DNA from 4 places in the Shewanella sp. LC6 genome. Region 1 is predicted to be linked to each of the others. Evidence: predicted binding sites of a transcription regulator. Region 1 holds the regulator's gene; each other region holds the start of a gene.
What was found. Region 1 encodes LexA, which represses DNA repair genes until DNA is damaged. Its sites were predicted from a motif close to TACTGTATNNNNATACAGTA; they were not measured.
Positions count from the first base shown of each region.

Region 2: umuD (translesion error-prone DNA polymerase V autoproteolytic subunit) is a predicted target of LexA. The motif match lies at 2,103-2,122, and genes of this name have one in related genera.
Region 3: dinG (ATP-dependent DNA helicase DinG) is a predicted target of LexA. The motif match lies at 1,430-1,449, and genes of this name have one in related genera.
Region 4: umuD (translesion error-prone DNA polymerase V autoproteolytic subunit) is a predicted target of LexA. The motif match lies at 2,201-2,220, and genes of this name have one in related genera.

Region 1 is NZ_CP043902.1:4,854,235-4,858,085, forward strand. Features, by position in the region: gene plsB (glycerol-3-phosphate 1-O-acyltransferase PlsB) at 1-2,382, opposite strand, end outside; gene lexA (transcriptional repressor LexA) at 2,668-3,288, shown strand; gene FJD32_RS21675 (SulA-like leucine-rich domain-containing protein) at 3,285-3,797, shown strand.
Region 2 is NZ_CP043902.1:3,821,014-3,824,864, forward strand. Features, by position in the region: gene FJD32_RS17165 (hypothetical protein) at 213-512, opposite strand; gene FJD32_RS17170 (3'-5' exonuclease) at 586-1,494, opposite strand; gene umuD (translesion error-prone DNA polymerase V autoproteolytic subunit) at 2,149-2,598, shown strand; gene umuC (translesion error-prone DNA polymerase V subunit UmuC) at 2,606-3,851, shown strand, end outside.
Region 3 is NZ_CP043902.1:3,134,861-3,138,711, reverse strand. Features, by position in the region: gene dinG (ATP-dependent DNA helicase DinG) at 1-1,406, opposite strand, end outside; gene FJD32_RS14150 (DNA polymerase II) at 1,547-3,851, shown strand, end outside.
Region 4 is NZ_CP043902.1:919,226-923,076, forward strand. Features, by position in the region: gene FJD32_RS04165 (DEAD/DEAH box helicase) at 1-175, shown strand, start outside; gene FJD32_RS04170 (hypothetical protein) at 333-788, shown strand; gene FJD32_RS04175 (hypothetical protein) at 1,260-1,826, shown strand; gene umuD (translesion error-prone DNA polymerase V autoproteolytic subunit) at 2,231-2,638, shown strand; partial or broken gene FJD32_RS04185 (Y-family DNA polymerase) at 2,639-3,851, shown strand, end outside.

The sequences.
Region 1 (3,851 bases):
CCTTACAGAGGCTCTGAGTAAGCTATTAGCTTGATCGCGAATGCGCTCAACATCAGATTTATCTTCCTTACCAGAGAAATAACCCAACTCTTTTAGCTTAACACTCAAGGTGTTATAGAGTTTCTTATCGTAAAATTCTGGTGCGGTAATTCCATGCAGCGCCCCTAAACGTTGGGCAAGCAGATGGCTTTCAGACTCGAGATCCGAACGCTCCATCTTAGGTCTGTGGGCCAGCAGATTGAAGATAATGGCATAGCGTTGCAAGGTCTCACTAACGCTGCCAGCCAACAATAACATTTGGCTGGTGTGCTCGGTCACAACCGACAACATATCGCTTTCCTGCACTAGACCTTGCTCAATAAACAGCTCGAGCACTTGATTCACGTAGCTTGGGAGATCTTTGATCCCCATAAACAACTCCGCCTTCAATAACGGATAAAAGTCGTTCACTATCCCAAGGATTTGCGCTCTTGAAATCTGTTTATTATTGATTAAACAGCTGGCAATTAATGACGGAATAATAAATAAGTGAATGATATTATTGCGATAGTATGTCATTGACGTCGCTTGTTTTTCATCAATTGACACTATCTCACCCAAAGGATCGGCGTTGATGGAGAACTTGTTCAGCTCTAATCCTTGTTGTACTAAGTGCTTGCCATCACCTTCGGCAACCGACGTAAACGACGTGTAAGGCACACGCTTAAGCAGGGTCAGGTATAAATCTAACTGACGCTCGAGCAAACAACGCTCTAAGGCATTTTGCTCCGACGCCAACAACACTAAACTGGTCAAGGTAATAGAGCTGGCGGCAGCGGCGTCGTTAATCCGCGTCATCACCCGATTTGCTAACACGTTCACCGCTGGGGTTAACCAAGTCGGTTTTTGCTCAGGATCATCAGCCACTTCACTGCGCCAGTTTGGTGCCGTTTCATTCAAGAAATTTTGCAATGTAATCGGCTCACCAAAGTTGACATAACCTTGGCCAAAATTACCTAATTTACGAATAGCACCAAAGACTTGCCATACAGATTCTTTCTGTTTTTTCTTACCGCTTAGCTCTTTGTGATAGGTCGCCACTTCCATCACGTGATCGTAGCCTAAATACACAGGCACTAAGGTGACTGGGCGTTCGATACCACGCAACACACTGTTGATCGTCATAGCGATCATGCCCGTTTTCGGCGCCAATAGACGACCGGTACGAGAACGGCCACCTTCAGAGAAATACTCAACCGAATATCCCTTAGCAAACAGCTGATCGAGGTATTCACGGAACACGGCCGTATAGAGTTTGTTGCCGTTAAAACTACGGCGAATAAAGAAAGCCCCGCCACGGCGGAACAGCGGCCCCGCAGGCCAGAAGTTTAGGTTGATACCCGCAGCAATATGCGGTGGCACCATACCTTGGTAATACAGAATGTAAGATAACAGCAGGTAATCCATATGGCTGCGATGGCAGGGCACATACACAATCTCATGACCATCGTGGTGTAACTGCCGAATATGCTCGGCACCTTTGATGTTAATACCGCTGTAGAGCTTGTTCCATAACCACGTTAAAAAGCGCTCGGCAATACGTACGAGACTATCGGAATAATTCGCCGCAATTTCATCAAGATATTCAATTGCCGTTTCACGCGCTTGGGTTTCAGAAATCTTCTTGCTCGCGGCTTCTTCCTGAATCGCCTTGCGTAAGGATTCAGATTTCAGCAAGGAATGGAATAACGCCTGACGATTAGGCAACACAGGCCCCGTCATCACCTTACGTTGGCGGCGGAAATGTACTCTCGCTACTCGAGCCAATTTATGGGCAATGCCCATATCGGTACCATGTTCGTCGGCCATGTAACGCAGCGATACCGCATTAGAAAATTGCACAAAGTTATGACGACCTAAGAATAAGATCATCAAACACTTGCGTAACCAAGTAGGGTTCTCGCGCTCAAGCACTGCCGCCTTCATGGTGTCGTCTTCTTTACCCGGAGTACGACCCCAATACAGACTCACAGGCACCAGCTGGATATCTAACTCTGGCTTTTCCTTATGGACGGCCAACAAACGCATAAAACATTCGAGGAATGGCTCATTACTGGCGCGTTCACCAAATAAAGGCTTACGACCTTCAAGGCATACCACCCGTGGCGCCACAACGCCATTCACCACCAGCGGCTCGTAAGGGCTTGGCAAACCAAGTTTCGTGGTGATCTCGCTTAACGCAGCAATATCACTCAGGGATTCTGTTTTCATTACATAAGCAAGCGGTCTGGAGGCATCCAGATTCAGATCGGCAAAGGGATCCTGTGGCACAACAATAGTGTGCACTAAGTGCTTTTGGATCCAACGTAATGATTTCAACCAAAGAGAGTCTTGTTTAGGCATTATTCTTATGCAATGTAAGTACGTTCATTAGCCCCATAGAATACCAGATTCTAGAGAATATACCCAAACAACCTAAAGATGCAGGATTCAGCTGCTGATTTTAATGACTTAGTAACGCACTTTAGGCGACACCATTTATTGATACCGTGCAAATGGCATTCACCCCATAGATGACGATTACGGTTATTTGCAGATCTAGCTGACCAAGTTAAAAGTGGTTAATACTTGCACTACCAATAATACTGTATATACTAACAGTAACTGTATAGAAAAACAGGAAAGACCATGAGACCGTTGACGCCACGCCAAGCCGAAATTTTAGAGTTGATTAAACGTAATATTGCCGAGACTGGCATGCCACCCACTCGGGCCGAAATTGCCACCCGTTTGGGTTTTAAAAGTGCAAATGCCGCAGAGGAACACCTTAAGGCATTGGCGAAAAAAGGCTGCATCGAGATCATGCCTGGTACTTCCCGCGGGATCCGTCTCCCTGTAGAGGAAGAAGATAACCGCGAAACAGGCTTGCCACTTATCGGCCAAGTGGCAGCGGGTGAACCGATTCTCGCCCAAGAGCATGTCGAACAGTATTACCAAGTCGACCCCAGCATGTTCCACCCTGCTGCCGATTTCCTGCTGCGCGTAAAAGGCGACAGTATGAAGAATATCGGCATCCTTGAGGGTGACCTGCTTGCCGTTCATAAAGTACAACAAGCGCGCAATGGACAAGTTGTTGTTGCTCGCGTTGACGATGATGTAACCGTAAAACGCTTTGAAAAAAAAGGTAATTTTGTCTACCTACATGCCGAGAATGAAGACTATTCACCGATTAAAGTCGATTTGAGTTTCCAAAGTCTAACAATTGAAGGGCTCGCCGTAGGGGTGATCCGCAATGGAGATTGGCTATGAACAAACTATTAGGTAATGCCCCGCGTCACCCCGGTTTATGGCTCGATACGGTTCGAGATACAGAGACCGACTGGCAGCATACATCAATAGTCACTATGCCAACTCAGAGCCAAGGGCGCCAAGAGCTGACACAGCTGAGCAAACAACTTGCCCAACTGAGCCAACAGGGAAGATGGATAGTGCTCATCAACCCACCTAGTATTGGCTACAAGCAGCTATTAGCAAACGCAGGTGTGCGTATGGATCGCGTACTATTGGTTCACGCAAAAGATGAGGTCGAAACCCTTTGGGCGATGGAAAAAGCCTTAACCAGTGGCACATCTAGCGCAGTGATTACTTGGATTAACGCCCTAGATACTCGCGATAATCGTCGCCTACAAATTGTAGCAAAGAGCGCACGTGCAATGGGTATCGTGCTTGAAGGTTCAACGAATGACCAACCTTCTAGCACCAATCTCACCCAATCGACTAAATTTACTCAACCCGCATTTTTCAGCTCTGTTCATTAAAAATTTTTCACACCGTATTTAGCCTTGAAAGCCGCCTCACCTGTGAATGTGAGG
Region 2 (3,851 bases), 1.0 Mb from region 1:
TCCGCAATGACTTAGCAGTCTCTACCGGTTGAAGCTGAACAGATGACCATAAAACACTGAATAGGCTTCAACCTAATTAATTTTATTAGGTGTCATCCTATCACAAATTGTTTTGTAGGGAAGAGTAAGCGGCAACTTTTTGATCTGGATTGCAATTGCCGCTGAGTCATGAGCGTGAAGACCTTGTTTCGTGCCAATGCTGATAGCCGCTATCAATGCGCTACCCGAACCAGTGGCACCACGATGTTACCGCGATGAGATCCCCCTTTGTCCGACTCTGTAGACATCGGGACTCGTTGCTCACTTTCCCGAATGCGCCTAGCAACTTCTGCCTGGGCTGGTAGCAATGGCAGCATCCCTTCAGCAATCGCGTCTGGGGCAGACTCTTGGCCACAGGACATCAAGTGCTTCCATGGATCTTTAAGAAAGCGCTCGAACGTGATGCCAAATTCAATGATGCGGGCAGAGATGAAGATTTCGCCCCAGTATTTAATGTAGGTGTCTTGGTACATGGAAAGATTCCTCTTATTGGTTAAACCATGAGTTCACTTTCCATTTTCCAGAGATTTTCAAATATGCAAGAGGCTATGACAAAGCTTTAAATCGATTGCGGGCATCTTTGTAGTCATAGTGGGCATGTTCTGAGCCACGATGATACAAATCATCCAGGTAAGTTTGTTCCTGCGGCAACTCGTCTTCGCTGATTTCGCGCCACCAATGTTTGTTGGCACCTTTAACACCGTCATGCCAGCGGTAACCGCGCTCTTTTAAATAGTCCTTTACGTCAAACGGCGCACCAAACGCACGAACTAACACAGTTCGCCTATCTGCTTCAGACAACAAGTTTGCAACAGACTCGGGCAACAAATGGAACAACCAAGCCATCGCCAAACAATCGGTTGCAGCTCGGTGTCCTTCATAAAACCAACCTAAGCGAAGCAGCAGGTACTCAAGCTTTCGACTTTCAAAGCCCAGTGCTTTCCAATCTATGCCACTGGCTGAACAGGCCCAAGATAGATGGCCTAATGCGGCAAACCGCTTTTCAAAGAAAGGACGATCAAACTGAGCATTATGCGCGACCACCAGCGGATCATCGGATAACCAACTCGCTACCAGTGAATCATCAATGTGCTGGCCTTGCACCATATCATCGGTGATACCGGTTAACTCGGTAATCAGCTCGGGGATTGGCTTGCCGGGATCTTCATACAAGCTGATCACATCAACAATCGACACAATCCGCTGAGCCGATGGGCTGTAAAGCACCTTAACCATACCAAGCTCAATAATGGACTCGTCATCAGCAGACAGTCCGGTTGTCTCTGTATCGAGCAGCACCATCGGTTGTTCATCACCGACCATAGGAGAAAGTTCAAGTGGCCAAGTCTGCGGCTCACGCGTTAATGGAATGCGCTCCAGCAATCTAAAATCTTCTGGTCTGTCTGGGATATCCGCGAGGCGCTCTAGCGGAAATGGCGCAGGGGCTCTTGTCATTGATAGTTCCTCTTCAATTCTATTGTTCGCTTTGGGTTATTTCACTGTGCCCTGTCCGTTTATAAACGCATTTGTACAAAATGCACCTTGGATACCTCAGCGTTTTTTTTTCTTTCTACTGGGTGAACCCATGTATAAAGGCTTTGACTAAGCCTTTCAGAAAGCCTTAGCTAAACCCTTTAGGTAACCCTTACCGATACCCTTTACGTATGGCTTAGCCAACCCCTTTTCAAACGGTTGCAAAAGGCTTGAACCGAGTTCGACTGAGCATTTTAATGGTGCTCCTAACTTCGCTTTAAGCCAGTAAATTCAATACGAAGCAGAATTTTACTAACTGTTTTTAAACCCTTTGCAAAGGGTTCAATAAGCCTTGTTTGACGGTTACTTGACCCATGCGTTAACCAGTAGCAGTAACAGGATCAGTAACAGAAACAAGAGCAGTAGGCAGAAGCAGTATTGTCCAAGCCTTGCAGGCTTTGACGAGGGCGAGCGATCCCCCACATCAAGCTTTTCAACACAAAAAAGAAATCACCGACAACACAGCGTCTTACTCGAACAACTACAGTTTTACCTACAATTTTACTTGTAGAAATCAGCATAGCATTAGATACTGTATAAACAAACAGTATCAATTGCGATTTTTCGAGGTTCGTCATGAGTGTCTCGCTGATAGGCCGTAGCGGCGCACTTGCCTTCATCAAAGCCAAGCGCCTTCGTATTCCATTGTTCATGGAACGTGTTTCTGCTGGTTTTCCCTCACCAGCGCAGGATTATGTTGAGCAAACGCTCGACCTCAACGAGCTGTGCATCAAGCGACCGGCTGCAACGTTCTTTGTGCGTGTTGAAGGTGATTCAATGATTGATGCCGGGATTCACCCAGATGATATTTTGGTGGTTGATCGCTCTGTCCAAGCCGAACACGGTGACATTGTCATCGCAGGTATCCATGGTGAACTCACGGTAAAGGAGCTTCAACTAAGGCCGTGCGTCATGCTGATCCCAAGAAACCAGGCGTATGAGCCCATTCATATTCCTGAAGGGACAGAGTTAGAGATATTTGGTGTGGTCACCAATGTGGTGCGAAACATGCGCCGTAAGTCGTGACGATCCCATGCCTGTATTTGCCTTGGTGGACTGCAACAACTTTTACGCCAGTTGTGAGAAGCTGTTTCGTCCTGATTTAAAGGATACGCCGGTTGTGGTGCTGTCCAACAATGACGGCTGCGTGGTTGCACGGTCGCGTGAAGCTAAGTTACTCGGTATAAAAATGGGCGTACCCGTCTTTCAGATCAAATCTGAAATGCAGCGCCATGGCATTTTGGCATTTTCGTCCAACTACGCTCTGTATGCAGATTTGAGCAGTCGAGTGATGCGCACTTTGGAGGAGATGGCACCACGAGTAGAGGTTTACTCTATTGACGAAGCGTTTTTGGATTTAACCGGTATTGAGTCTGCCATATCTCTTGTCGAGTTCGGACAACAAGTGCGAGAGCGCATAGGCCACTGGATTGGGATCACCGTTTGTGTAGGCATTGCACCGACTAAAACACTCGCCAAACTGGCTAACCATGCAGCCAAGAAGTATCCAGCCACTCAAGGGGTTGTAGACCTGACCAATCCAGATCGGCAACGTCGATTGCTCTCATTAGTCCCAGTTGATGATGTTTGGGGCGTTGGTAGACGGCTTTCTAAGCGTTTAAATGCGTTGGGTATCACCACAGCCTTAGACCTCGCCAATGCCTCTCCTAGAGCTATCAGAGACCAGTTTTCGGTGGTTTTAGAGAGAACCGTCAGAGAGCTCAATGGTGAGTCGTGCATTGAACTTGAAGAGATCCCGCCAACTAAGAAGCAAATCGTCTGTAGCCGTTCATTTGGCGCAAAAGTAACGCAATTTGAATTGTTACGTGAGGCCGTATGTGAATACGCAACCCGCGCCACTGAGAAGCTACGCAAAGAACAGCAGCAAGCCAAAGTGATGACCGTGTTTATACGAACCAGCCCCTTTAAGGACAACGAGCCGCAGTACAGCAATTCCGCATCCGGTGAGTTACTGATCCCCAGTTGCGATACGCGGGATTTTATCGAGCTGGCCAATCACTTACTCAAGCGAATTTGGAAGGATGGTTTTCGTTATGCCAAAGCGGGCGTCATGCTGTCTGACTTTTACGATCCAGGCATGTTTCAACCAGGACTATTCGATGACGTATCGACCCGCTCCAATAGCCAGCAGTTAATGTCTGTATTGGACACCATTAACCAAAGCGGTGCCGGAAAGGTTTTCTTTGCTGGACAAGGTACGAAGAAAGATTGGTCGATGAAGCGAGAACATTTGTCTCCCGCCTACACAACACGCTGGG
Region 3 (3,851 bases), 1.7 Mb from region 1:
TGGTCAAAGTTATTCAGCGCCCGCAGCGTAGCGCTACATAGCACGACGCCAGCAGCCTTTTGCCACAGCATAGATTCGAGCATAAACCCAACTTCAATCGGCGAGGCGCTAAACAGGTAATCGACCTGTTTGCCCGTGAGTAATTCAATCCAGCGGGCGAGGGGCGCGCCTTTAGTGGAATCTTCCTTTGCCATCATTTTCCAGAGCTTTTGCAGGTTTTCGAGTCGCTGCAACATAAAGCCCATCTCGGCCTGCAGCGCTTCTGCTTGATGCTTAGGAATATCGCCATCTTTTATCGCCTCGGCCAGCAATAATTGCATCTTGTTAAATTGCTTGAGGGCAAGATTAGAGGTGGCCGCGAGATTCTCGGCGGGGATTTTCAGTGCATCGGGCAATTTACCGTGTTCGAACCGATAGCGGCTCTCGGGATTGGCAAACTGTTTGGTTTGAGTGTCACAAAAGTGGGCGACTTGATTGAGCTGAGCGATTAAGTCGCCAATATGGTCCTGCATCGCCTGCGCTGGGGCGATGATGTTGTTGCTTTTTATCTGATTTTGTAACTTGGCGCTTGTCTTACCGACTTTTTCAAGCCAGTCGGCGGCGCCTCTAAGCGTTGCCTGTGCGCTAGAAAAGTCCCGGGCAACAATAGGTAAGTGGTGTGCTTCGTCAATGACGTAAAATACCTCTTCGGGATCGGGTAAAATCACCCCGCCGCCTAGCTCTAAGTCGGCAAACAGCAAACTGTGGTTGGCAATGAGCACATCCCACGTATCCACGTCCTCGCGGGCCTTGTGAAACGGGCAATTACGATGACTGGCTAGTTGCCGATGACAACTGTGTTTATCGCAGGCGATTTGTTGCCAGAGATGGTCCGGTATCGGTGTTGACAGCGTATCGATTTCACCGTTCCAGCGGCCTTCATTAAAGTCGTTGAGCAGCTCCTGCAGCATGGCAATTTGGCTGTTATCTGGCTTTGTTTGCCACATGGCCATTTGGGTACTGTTATCATCGCCGATCAGCATGGCAAGTTTGGACAAACAGACATAACGCTGGCGCCCTTTAACCAGACCAAAGCGAAAGTTTAGCCCTGATTGTTCGAGAAAAAACGGTAAGTCTTTGTGCAGCAACTGCTCCTGCAGCGCCACGGTTGCCGTAGCGATACAGACCTTTTTCTTACTCGCAAGTGCAAGCGGAATCGTGCCCAAAATATAAGACAATGATTTACCAATCCCCGTACCCGCTTCGACCACTATGATGCGTCTATCTTTGTCATAGTCGCCAGCAAGAGTCTTAGAGATTTCTGCCACCATAAAATTTTGCTCGCGGCGTGGCCTAAAATTAGGCAAAGCGGCGGCAATATCTTTATAGATAGCGCGGATCTGGTTTTTTACGTTGTCAGGTAACATGCGGCACTACTTTATCGAATTAATGCTGTACATAATAACAGTGATTGCATAGCCTAAGAAACTTTTCTGCCATTTTATGGCAATTTTATTCTGTGTCCCGAGAATCAATAAGCAGCGAGAGCCTTAGAGTGAAACCGCAGTTGAATCCCCCCGAGAGTCTGACGCCTGAAACGGCTGCGCCAGTGAGTGTACAGGGACGCGTCCTCACGCGCCATGCTATTACGCGCGGTGCAACGCTTGTGCTGCAGTATTATCTCGCCACCGTTTCAGGCCCTGTGCTGGTGGAGTTACCTGGCTCTGAGTACATTTGTTTTTGTCATCAAAGCGATATGGCGGCATTGCAATTACAAACGCCGGGGCAGGCACTGCGCTTTGTACCGCTTGCACTTAAAAGCTTTAAAAGACAATCCGTTGCGGCGATTTATGCCCAGTCGAGCAGTGTGTTTCGTCACTTACAGCGGATAGCGACGGATGCTGGCATTCCCTTATTTGAGGCGGATATCCGTCCCGAGCAGCGTTTTTTAATCGAACGTTTTGTGGCGCTCGATGTGGCATTTTTAGGGCATTTTGTCAGCAACGCTGGCATAGATGAACAATTGCTCATTTTTAGCGCTGTACGAGCAAAAGCCGTTGCACCGCAGCCGGAAATAAAATTGCGTTCAATCTCCCTCGATTTTGAATGCAGTTTTGAAGGATTACTCTATTCCGTGGCCCTTTATGGACGCGATGTGCAATCTCAGCCCTATGAAAAAGTCATTATGGTGGGTGAGCCGCAGCCTGATGCTGCAATCTACATCGAATGGGTGAACGATGAAGCGGCGCTTATCCATCGTCTCATCGCTTGGTTTACTGAGTTTGATCCCGATGTGATCATTGGTTGGTCGGTGGTGACCTTTGATTTGGCCTTGTTATATCGGCGTGCGTTGCTGCACCGGATCCCGCTGCGTATCGGCCGCGGTGGCGCGTTTCTCGAGTGGAAGGTCGAGAATAAATTTCGGCCTGAAACCTTAAGTTTACCGGGGCGAGTGGTGCTCGATGGTATCGATTGGTTAAAGGCGGCCTTTTACCAATTCGAGCGCTTCTCCTTGGAGTTTGTCGCCCAAACGCTACTCGGTGAAGGCAAAGCGATCCATGATGTAGAAAATCGAGCGCAAGAGATTGATGCGCTATTTACCGAAAATAAACAAGGGCTTGCACATTATAATCTGACCGATAGTCGCTTAGTGTGGGATATCTTTGAACATACTCAATTGTGGGATTTTGCCCTCGCTCGCGCCGAATTAACGGGGTTAGAACTGGGGCGCGTAGGTGCCTCGGTAGCCGCATTTAACCATTTGTATCTACCGCATTTACATAGGGCTGGCTTCGTCGCGCCCGCAGAGCCTGCTAGCCAAGGGATAGAAAGCCCTGGTGGTTATGTAATGGATTCTGTCCCGGGTTTTTATCAACATATTTTAGTGTTTGACTTTAAAAGCCTTTACCCATCGATTATCCGGACTTTTTTAATTGATCCTAAGGGCTTGATTGAAGGTTTGGATGACGAGGAGGGATCGGCATTAGCTGAGCCTGAAACCGTTGCCGGTTTTTTGGGCGCGCGGTTTAACCGACATCAACCGATCCTGCCAAAACTTATCCAAAATCTCTCCGAACAACGCGAAAAAGCCAAGCGGGAGGCGAATGCGCCTTTATCGCAAGCGATTAAAATCATTATGAATTCGCTTTATGGGGTTTTGGGTTCCCAAGGCTGCGTGTTCCATGATGCGAAACTGGCAAGCTCCATCACCATGCGCGGTCATCAAATCATGAAGCAAACTCGCGCGTGGATTGAGGACATGGGCTACCAAGTCATTTATGGAGATACTGACTCCACCTTCGTTTATTTAGGCCCTGAGCCAGATCTCAGTGATATTAATGCCTTAGGTAAGCAGATTGCCGCGCGAATGAATCAGCAATGGCAAAGTAAAATTGCGCAGGAGTTTCAGCTAGAAAGTTTTCTCGAACTACAGTTTGAACGCCACTACGAGCAGTTTTTTATGCCGACCCTGCGGGGCTCGGAGGAGGGGAGTAAGAAGCGTTATGTCGGTGCTTGGCGCAATCGAAATGGAGTGCTGGAAATCACTTTTAAGGGGATGGAGCAGGTTCGCAGTGATTGGAGCCCTTTGGCGCGTAAGGTACAAGCTGAACTCTATGAGCGCATGTTTAACCAAAGGGATATTAGTGGTTATTTAACGGATGTGATTGCTGAGCTGCTGGCTGGTAAACGCGATGATGAGCTGGTATTTAGCAAACGCATGCGCCGTAATTTAGATGAATACACGGCCAAGTCTTCTCCCCATGTGAAAGTCGCGCGCCAACTTTGTGAATTAACAGGAAAGACATCCTTTGGCAAGCGAGGGGCACAGATTGATTATGTGATTACTGTAAACGGTCCTGAACCGGTTTCGC
Region 4 (3,851 bases), 1.1 Mb from region 1:
CAAAGAAGAGCTATGCAATGCCTATGTAGCACTGACACGTGCAGAGAAGACGCTAACCATACTGGCATGTTGCAGTGGTTCATCGGTCTACGGATTGGATGAAGAACGCAGCAAACGCTCTGGGCGCAGCATATTCCTTGATCTGCCTGAAAATATGCTTGAAATCGTCGACTAGCAAAACTCAAAGGTATCTCACATAGGCAATATTTGGACAATGACATATTGCTCTAAGGTATTGACGTTTATATTTAAAATGTGTTTCATAACAGTTTAGGGGACGGTATTTTATTTACCATCAATACTATAGTGGGTTTGTAACTAAGGGACAGTAAATGAGTGAATTGCTAAAATGGAAGTTTGGCGCCATCAATGATTCTCTGGAACAATTATTTGTTTTGGTTGAAAAAAATGAACCCCCTCATAGGTTGGAAGACTTAAAGTCTTATGTTAGCAAGACGGGCAAGCTCGAATTCGATGATGATAGTTTTATACACATTTCTGATTGGTTCGATGTTTTAAGTGATGAAACCCTAAAGAGCTTTAAAAAGGCGATGTATGAAAAAAGCCGTAAGAGAGTCAGCGTGGCAGCTGGTACTCAGGAAGCACTTCAGACATTGAAGGAAATGCATCAATTCAAAAATACTAATGATGTTATTACATATTTGTTGGATGTATATAACGAATGTCATGATCAAAATGACCCAAGACCCTATGTTAATATTATGCCTGAATCAGTTTACAAAAAGCTTAAAGAGCCAATTTTGCCTTTAATACCCCGAGCTAAATAGTTGCTCTGAAAAGTAGACACTACATGAGTGCAGTGTCTACTGGTTAAGGGCGAGAATAACCACATTAAGGGAATGAATGTCATGGGACGACGATACAGACGCAGAAGCAATGCCAGCCAGATAATCTCTGACTCGGTCGTTATCGGCAGTCGATTACCTTGGTATGGTGCATTGTTGTTTGGTCTCATATCCTTTTTCATCTTCTATTACGTAGTCCCCCATTGGTTTTTCCAAACACATATTGAAGAAGCTGGAAGTCATGTGTCTGTAGGAGCTGAAGCTTTGAATGCTCGTGGTGTTAGACTCTGTCATTATTTAGGTATCGCTACAGGCGCGATAGGGTTGTTTTTCAGTATCAGGAATTACTTCTGTATGGGAATGCCGGAACGCAGCCACAGAGGTATTGTAGCGTTTTTGGCTAGAATGTTAGGCCGAGAGTTGGATTAGTATCCTCTTCTTGATGGAGATCAGATGTTACCTGAAGATAAAATGCCCGAAGCAGAAGTCACTCTTCGCCTCGCTATTTCTCTGATAGAGAATGGCCATGTACAGGGCGACATTATAGTGGCCATAGATGGGGCGCAGGTTCGGACAAAAAATACTATTCACTTTCAGCTTGTTGAATTTTTGAATGAACGCGGATGGACAAGCCCTGTTCAACAGAAGCGTTGGCAGTCGAAATATTCTAATAAAAAATATGCAGCTTCAATCATTGTTCGCTCAAGCTCTGGGGTGGGTGATCTTGTTGCAGAGCTTCGAACAGGCCAAAGGCTGAGGGTTGAATCAAAGAAAGGGCCACTAATCCGCAGTAAGTCATCCCAAGAATATTCTCTTATTAGGGAGGCCATAGGGCAGCTTGTAACAATTGAACATCTTGAACAAACCGATGTTCTAGCTGTTGCTGTACCAAAATCAGAAAAATTCGATGCGCTTGCAGAGTTGTGGAGAGTCAGACCTTTAATGAAAAGCACAGGGATACACATCCTCACAATTGGACGTGATAATTCTGTTTCAGGGTTAAGTGATCTGATCCAGTAAAGGCGGACACTGTACTGTACGCATTACTAGCTCTACTTGCACTGGTAGAAATCTATACTATCGTCATATTGATAAATGGTATTTTGATTCTGCGCTAAGGATGGCTAACCTATGGTTTTCAGACCTATACGTGTTCTTGTCGCGACAGCTGCGTTAACCATTTTCGGTTATGCTGCTATGTTTTTTATACTCCCTAACGCAGCCACAATGTATTGATGACTTGTCGGAGGTTTCCGATGTTGCGTTGCTCAGAGCTAAGCAGGGCGACACTTCACCAATGCACATTAGTGCTACATTCGATAAAGAAAAGAACCAATGGTGTTATGTCGAGGTCGTTCAATAGATCTTGCTAGCTGCTATTCTGCGACTATAATTACTGTATATATTAACAGTGGTTCGTTGCTATGCGTGTTATCCCTATTCCTGCCCGTGCTGGCATTACAGGTTTTGAGTCACCTGCGGCTGAATACACTCAGCTAGGTCTAAGCTTGGATGAGCTATTGGTCGACCACCCAAGCTCAACTTTTATGGCTTATGCCCTAGGGGACTCGATGCAAGATGTAGGTATCTTTGATGGTGATATTCTCATTGTTGACCGCCACGAGACTGTGCGAAATGGCGATGTCATTGTAGCCAATTTAAATAGGGAGTTTGTCTGTAAAATCATTGATATTCCCCGCCGTTTACTGCTTTCCTCTAATCAGCAACACCAGCCTGTCATTATTCATGAATACGACGAGTTTAGTATTGAAGGCGTAATCACTCGTTCTATTCGTTGCCACCGTAAAAGTCCTGTATTGAGTAAAAAGTAGATGTTTGCGCTAGTCGATGCCAATAATTTACTGTAGTGCGGAACAAGTGTTCCGGCCTGATTGGCGTGGTAAGCCTGTTGTTGTGCTCAGTAATAATGATGGGATGATTGTTGCTGCCAATAGGCAGGCAAAAGAGGCGGGTATTCAGAAGTTTGTGCCTTACTTTCAAGTCAAAGCGCAGTGTGCGGAGCGTGGTGTGATTGCGTGTTCATCTAATTATGAACTGTATGCTGACTTGTCGAGCAAGATGATGGATATCATTGGCCGCTTTGCGCCTGAGCAGCATGTCTATAGCATCGATGAAACGTTCTTGTCGTTTAAGAACTGCTATCCAGCGATAAAATGTCTTCATACTCAAGGTCAATTGATAAGACGGGCAGTTTGGAAAGAAGCTCGCTTGCCTGTTTGTGTGGGAATTGCGGAAACCCTGACCTTGGCAAAACTGGCTAACCATGCTGCTAAGAAGATTGAGGGTTATGAAGGGGTTTGTGTTATCGACAATGACCAAGACCGAACCGCTATTCTAAAGCAGCTAGCAGTAGGCGATGTTTGGGGGATTGGGCGCAGGATTAGTGCAAAGCTTGAACTGATGAATATCTGTACTGCGTTTGACCTAGCAAACATGCCAGCGGGGTTAGCCCGTAAACAGTTCAGCATTGAAGTCGAGCGGACAGTACGAGAGCTTAACGGCCAAGTATGCAAGGTGTGGGATGAAGCGAGGGCTGATAAGAAGCAGATATTCTCGACAAGAAGCATGGGTGAGCGCATCACTGATTTTGAATCGTTACTGCAAGCACTGAGTAAGCATGTGGGGATTGCAGCAGCTAAATCACGCAAGCAAGGCTCGGTTTGCAAGACGATGCTGCTATTTGCGAGTAACTCCCCCCACGATGAGCGTCCTGTAAGCTACAAAACCGTGGTGCATTTCCCTTGTCCGACGAACTGTACGATAGAGCTGACTAAAGCAGTATGTGAAGCCGCACCCAAGCTATTTCGTGAAGGTGTACGCTATTACAAGATAGGCGTAGGTTTGATTGATTTAGTGAGCGAGAAACACAGCCAATTAGACTTGTTCAATCCTCCCACCGCAAAGCCGGCACTAATGCTTACACTCGATCACATTAACCAACGCTATGGCAGTGATACTCTGTTTATCGCGGCTCAAGGCATAGAGCAAAAATGGGCAATGCGGAGGGATTTGTTAACGCCCCAA